DNA from 2 places in the Kribbella jejuensis genome. Region 2 is predicted to be linked to the other one. Evidence: riboswitches for the same ligand, from Rfam matches in the RefSeq annotation. Region 2 holds a riboswitch; the other holds the start of a gene.

Region 1 (3,405 bases), on a different contig from region 2:
GAGTCAGCCGATCGTGCTGCTCCGGGAAGTCGGCGGTGAGCGGTACCTGCCGATCTGGATCGGTGCGGCCGAGGCGAGTGCGATCGCTTTCGCCCAGCAGGGCATGGAGCCGCCCCGGCCACTGACCCACGACCTGTTCGCGGAAACCATCCGGGTGCTCGGGCACACGCTCAGCGAGGTCCGGATCGTGAACCTGACCGACGGCGTCTTCGAGGCGATCCTGGTCTTCGACGACCAGACCGAGATCTCGGCCCGGCCGTCGGACTCGATCGCGCTCGCGTTGCGAACCGGCACGCCGGTGTTCTGCGCCGAGGAGATCCTCGCCGAGGCCGGCGTGCCGATCCCGGAGAGTGAGGACCCGGGCACCGACGAGGTGCAGGAGGAAGAGGAGGTCGAGCGGTTCCGCGAGTTCCTGGACCAGGTGACTCCGGAGGACTTCGACAAGAGCTGACCGCGACAGCCCTGGATACCGCGCTGGATACGGCGCTCGATACGGGAAGCCGTACAAGAGCGGCTAGGTAACGATTCGTACGGCGGTCGCGACACGCTCCCGGCTCGGGGCGGTTGTCGTTGACCCGCCTCGGGTGGCGGCTTACCGTGAAGAAGTCGTGGGGTGCTGTCACTCCACGGACATGACTCGTACCAGTCGGTATCCAGGGAGGCTCAGGCGTGACACGCACCGGGGACACGGATCTGACGCAGTCGGCTTCCGACGCGCACGCCGAGGCTGTGGCAGAAGCCGCGGCGACTGCCGGCGTCCAGGGTCTGTTGTTCGACGACGACCTGCGGCCGATGCCGGAGGACGTCGGATTCCGGGGTCCGACGGCCTGCGCGGCCGCCGGGATCACCTACCGGCAGCTCGACTACTGGGCCCGCACCGGCCTGGTCTCACCGTCGGTGCGCCCGGCGACCGGATCGGGCACGCAACGGCTCTACGGTTTCCGTGACGTCTTGTTGCTGAAGGTGATCAAGCGGCTGCTCGACGCCGGGATCTCGCTGCAGCAGATCCGGACCGCGATCGCGCACCTGAGCAAGCGCGGCTTCGACGACCTGACCCAGATCACGCTGATGAGCGACGGCGCGTCGGTGTACATGTGCACTTCGCCGGACGAGGTCATCGACCTGCTGGCCGGCGGCCAGGGCGTGTTCGGGATCGCGCTCGGCGGCGTCTGGCGCGAGGTCGAGGGCTCGCTGTCGGAGCTGCCGACCGAGCGGGCCGACGGTCACGACGACGAGAGCTCCGACGGCCACGCGGGCGACGAACTCGCCGCCCGCCGCCGCGCCCGGATGACCGGCTGACCCCGTCAGCCTTCCGACGCCCACTCACCGCCGGTGAGTGGGCGTTGTGCTGCCGGAGGGGCGGACCGACGCGTTCGCCGATTGCTGGTAGCCTCGACACTGCCGTTCACAGCACTCGGGAGAGTCCCGTGTCATCGGGCGCCGAAGGGGCAATTCCTCCCCGGAACCTCTCAGGCCCATGGACCGAGTGTGACAGGCGACTCTGAAGCGCAGCAGTGCGTGACAGAGGGGGAGGCCACCGGCAGCGACAGTCAGCATCGGAGCCTCTAGTGAACGACACCCCCCAGCTTTCGGCGACCTTCGCCGACCGGCACATCGGTCCGCGCCCGGACGAGATCGCCCGGATGGTCCAGCTCCTCGGGTACGACGACGTCGACGCGCTCGTGGACGCCGCGGTCCCGGCCTCGATCCGCTCCGCCGAGGCGATGCGGCTGCCCGAACCGGCCTCCGAGGTGGACGCGCTGACCGAGCTGCGCCAGCTCGCCGCCCGCAACAACGTCGCGACCTCGATGATCGGCCAGGGGTACTACGGCACCTTCACGCCGTCGGTCATCGTCCGCCGCCTGGTCGAGAACCCGGCCTGGTACACCGCGTACACGCCGTACCAGCCGGAGATCTCCCAGGGCCGGCTCGAGGCCCTGCTCAACTTCCAGACCGTGGTCTCCGACCTGACCGGTCTGCCGACCGCGAACGCGTCGCTGCTCGACGAGGCCACCGCGGCCGCCGAGGCGATGACGCTGGCCCACCGCTCGAACCGCAAGAGTAAGTCCGAGCGGTTCCTCGTCGACGCCGACTGCTTCGCGCAGACGATCGCCGTTGTGCAGACCCGCGCGCAGGCGCTCGGCATCGAGGTCGTCGTCGCGGACACCACCGACGGTCTGCCCGAGGGTGACTTCTTCGGCTTCCTCGTGCAGTACCCGGGCTCCAACGGCGCCGTCCGTGACCTGAAGCCGCTGATCGAGGCGGCCCACGAGCGCGACACGCTGGTCGCCGTCGCGTCCGACCTGCTCGCGCTGACCGTGCTCGAGGCACCGGGCGAGGCCGGTGCGGACATCGTCATCGGTTCCTCGCAGCGCTTCGGCGTACCGCTGTTCTACGGTGGCCCGCACGCGGGCTTCATGTCGGTGCGCGACGGGCTCGAGCGGCAGTTGCCCGGACGCCTCGTCGGCGTATCGGTCGACGCCGACGGCGCCCCGGCGTACCGGCTCGCGCTGCAGACGCGTGAGCAGCACATCCGCCGCGAGAAGGCGACGTCGAACATCTGTACGGCGCAGGTCCTGCTCGCGGTCGTCGCCTCGATGTACGCCGTGTACCACGGGCCGGACGGCCTGCGTGCGATCGCCGAGCGGGTGCACGACTACGCCGGAAAGCTCGCAGCCTCTCTGCGCGCCGGCGGCGTCGAGGTCGTGCACGACGATTTCTTCGACACCGTGCTCGCCCGCGTCCCCGGCCGCGCCGCCGACGTCGTCGACGCCGCCCGGCAGAACGGGATCTGGCTGCGGCTCGTCGACGCGGACCACGTCGGCATCTCCTGCGACGAGAAGACCGACGTCGCCACGCTGACCCGGGTCTGCCAGTCCTTCGGCGTGCAGTACGACGACATCCTCGGCGCCGCTGCCGTCAGCGTGCCGCGGACCACGGAGTACCTCACGCACCCGGTCTTCAACACGCACCGGTCCGAGACGGCGATGCTGCGGTACCTGCGCAAGCTGTCCGACATGGACTACGCGCTGGACCGCGGCATGATCCCGCTCGGGTCCTGCACGATGAAGCTGAACGCGACCACCGAGATGGAGCCGGTCACCTGGCCGGAGTTCGCCGACCTGCACCCGTTCGCGCCGATCGAGGACGCCGCCGGGTACGTCAAGCTGATCGGTCAGCTGGAGCGCTGGCTGGCCGAGGTCACCGGCTACGCGAAGGTCTCGATCCAGCCGAACGCGGGCTCCCAGGGCGAGCTCGCCGGGCTGCTCGCGATCCGTGGGTACCACCACGGGCGCGGTGACGTGGACCGCAACATCTGCCTGATCCCGGCGTCCGCGCACGGCACCAACGCCGCCTCCGCGGTGATGGCCGGCATGAAGGTGGTCGTTGTCAAGGGCAACGACG
Region 2 (3,405 bases):
CCCCGACGAACTGCCGGTAGACGATGTTGCGCTGCCGCCCCTGCCACGGCGACGGGTCGCCGGCCAGCGCGGCGAACAACGGGTTCCAGCTGATGATCGTCCAGGCCGCGTCGCACACGCACAGCGGTGCGCCGTCCAACTGGTCCACGATCCGCTGCACCCCGGGCGGGATGTACGACGAGATCCGCCCGGGCGACGGCTCCACCTCGCCGGCCAGCGCGAACAGATGGTTGCGCTCGGCATCGGACAGCCGGAGCGCCCGGGCCAGCGCGGTCAGCACCTGGCCCGACGGCGAGTCCGACCGCCCCTGTTCGAGCCGCACGATGTAGTCGACCGACAACCCGGCGAGCAGCGCCAGCTCCTCGCGCCGCAGCCCCGGCGCCCGCCGCTTGCCACCGGCCGGCAGCCCGACCTCCGACGGCGTCACCCGGTCCCGCCAGGCGTGCAGCGTCCTCCCGAGCTCACTCATGCCGACCAGTATCGCCCGCGCGGCCGCAGACAGCCTGGTACTGCCGTTACCACTTCAGCACTCGATGACGTTGACGGCGAGGCCGCCGCGGGAAGTCTCCTTGTACTTGACCTTCATGTCGGCACCGGTCTCGCGCATGGTCTTGATCACCTTGTCGAGCGTGACCACGTGCACACCGTCGCCGTGCATCGCCATCCGGGCCGCGTTGATCGCCTTCACCGACGCCATCGCGTTCCGCTCGATGCACGGGATCTGCACCAGGCCGCCGACCGGATCGCAGGTCAGGCCGAGGTTGTGCTCCATCGCGATCTCCGCCGCGTTCTCGACCTGTTGCGGCGTACCGCCGAGCACCTCGCACAGACCGGCGGCCGCCATCGAACAGGCGGAACCGACCTCGCCCTGGCAGCCGACCTCGGCGCCGGAGATCGACGCGTTCTCCTTGTACAGCACGCCGATCGCGCCGGCGGTGAGCAGGAACCGGACCGCGCCGTCCTCGGTCGCACCGGGCACGAACCGCCGGTAGTAGTGCAGCACCGCCGGAATGATGCCGGCGGCACCGTTCGTCGGCGCGGTGACGATCCGGCCGCCGGACGCGTTCTGCTCGTTGACCGCGAGCGCGAACAGGTTCACCCAGTCCATCACCTTGAGCGGGTCGACCGACCACGGATCCTGGCTGAGCTTCTTGTGCAGCGCGTGCGCGCGGCGCGGGACCTTCAGGCCGCCGGGCAGGATGCCTTCGGTCTCGCAGCCCTCGCGGACGCAGTCCTGCATCACCTGCCAGATGTGCAGCAGCCCGGCGCGGACCTCGTCCTCGGTCCGCCAGGCCAGCTCGTTGGCGAGCATCACCTCGCTGACCGACAGCTGCGACTCGCGGCACCGGTCGAGCAGCTCGGCGCCGGTGGTGAACGGGTACTTCAGCGGGGTGGTGTCCAGCACGATCCGGTCGCCCGCGGCCGCGTTCTCGTCGACCACGAAGCCGCCGCCGACCGAGTAGTACGTGCGTTCCCGCAGTACGGCGTTGTTCGTGTCCCGGGCGACGAAGATCATCCCGTTGGGGTGGTACGGAAGCGCCTTGCGCCGGTGCATGACCAGGTCGGCGTTCTCGTCGAACGCGATCTCGTGGGTGCCGGCCAGGAGCAGCCGGCCGCGTTCGCGGATCGTCTCGACGCGGGCGTCGACGGAGTGTGTGGCCACGGTCTCCGGGTCGGCACCCTCGAGGCCGAGGAGCACCGCCTTGTTGCTGCCGTGCCCGTGGCCGGTCGCCCCGAGCGAACCGAACAACTGCGCCTCGACGGTCGCCGTCGCGGCCAGCAGGCCGTCGTCGGCGAGGCCGAGCGCGAAGGTACGGGCGGCACGCATCGGGCCCACGGTGTGGGAGCTCGAAGGGCCGATCCCGATACTGAACAGGTCGAAGACACTGATCGCCATCGTGTGGAGGTTCCTTCCGGTCGCCGTTGACCGTTTGGTGTCCTCCCCGCTCTGTCAGACGGGGATGTCTTCCAGAGGTGCCTCGCCCGCGCGGTGAAGGTGCCTGAGAGATTCTTGGGGAGAGTTGCTCCTACGGCGCCCGGGTTCCGAAAGCTGGCCGGCCCGGGTCTCTCCCGCACGGGTTCATGCGGCTGTTGAGTTAGCTGACGCTGTGGACGGTACGGCGGTCTGCCGGGCGCCGTCAATCCGGCCGGTACGGGCCAACCGGATCTCGTCAACGATCAACCCTAACAAGGCCCCCAAGCCGCCTTCGGGGTCCGGCGGGGCTCCTCCCTGATGCCGCCAGCAAGCGATTGCCCGAAGGATCGACCGCATGAGATTCATCAGATTCGCGCTGGCCGGCGCCTTGGTGTTCAGCATCACCGCCGCCGGCCTGACCGCGTCGGCGGCCCCTCAGCGGTTGCGCTGGACAGACTGTGACGGGGATCCCGCTGTAGTAAAGGGCTCGCAGTGCGCGACGCTGCGACTGCCGGTCGACTGGCGTCACCCCGGCGGTCCGACCTTCGACCTCGCGATCGCCCGCCGTACCGCGAAGGGCGAGCGGATCGGGGTGCTTGTGTTCGGGCCGGGCGGGCCCGGGGACTCCGGGGTTGACCGGATCACGACCGGTATCAGCCGGTTCAGCGCGGAACTGCAGGACCGCTTCGACATCGTCAGCTTCGACCCGCGAGGAGTCGCCCGCAGCAATCCCGTGCAGTGCTCGGCCGCGCTGCTCGCCAAGCAGCCGTCGCCGATCATCACGAGCGAGGCCGGCTTCACCGCGACGATCAGCTACAACCGCCGACTCGCGACGGACTGCCGCGAGCACACCGGTCCGCTCTACGACCACATCGACACCTGGCAGACGGTGCGGGACGTCGACGCGGTACGCCGGGCACTTGGCGAGTCCACGATCTCGTTCCACGGCAGCTCGTACGGGACGCTGCTCGGAGCGCAGTACGCCGAGACGTACCCGAACCGGGTCCGCGCGATGGTGGTGGAGAGTGTGATCGACCATGGCTCACCGACCACGAAGTCGTTCCTCGACGTCCAGGCAACTGCCGCGCAGGACTCGTTCGACGAGTTCGTGAAGTGGTGCGATGCGGCGACCGGCTGTGCACTGCACGGGCAGGACGTTCATGCCGTCTGGGCCGGACTACTGGCTCGGTCGAGTGATCCGTTCAAGCTGAGCTTCCGGGTGTTCCGGATGCTCTACGAGCCGGAGTGGTCCGCGCTGGCCCAGACGCTGAAGGAGATGCAGAACCCGTCGGTCAGAGCCGTGCCGACCGGACTCGCGCAGAACCCGATGGCGGTCTTCTGCCAGGACTGGAACCTGCCGGTCAAGGACTACCGCGCGTACGCCGCGCACCTGCAGCGGCTGGCCCGGAACAACCACGACATGCGCTACCCGGGTCAGTTGATGGCAGTGTCGAACTGTCTCGGTGCGCCGAAGGCAAACAACCCGCAGC

The links. A riboswitch is a leader RNA that binds a small molecule or an ion and turns the genes downstream of it on or off. The one in region 2 is predicted to bind glycine.
Region 1: another riboswitch for glycine. It lies ahead of gcvP (aminomethyl-transferring glycine dehydrogenase); the one in region 2 lies ahead of FB475_RS12600 (L-serine ammonia-lyase).

What each region holds. Positions count from the first base shown of each region.
Region 1 is NZ_VFMM01000004.1:72,198-75,602, reverse strand. Features, by position in the region: gene FB475_RS33170 (bifunctional nuclease family protein) at 1-451, shown strand, start outside; gene FB475_RS33165 (MerR family transcriptional regulator) at 670-1,299, shown strand; glycine riboswitch at 1,406-1,495, shown strand; gene gcvP (aminomethyl-transferring glycine dehydrogenase) at 1,569-3,405, shown strand, end outside.
Region 2 is NZ_VFMM01000001.1:2,573,701-2,577,105, forward strand. Features, by position in the region: gene FB475_RS12595 (helix-turn-helix transcriptional regulator) at 1-469, opposite strand, end outside; gene FB475_RS12600 (L-serine ammonia-lyase) at 524-1,897, opposite strand; glycine riboswitch at 1,979-2,083, opposite strand; gene FB475_RS12605 (alpha/beta fold hydrolase) at 2,271-3,405, shown strand, end outside.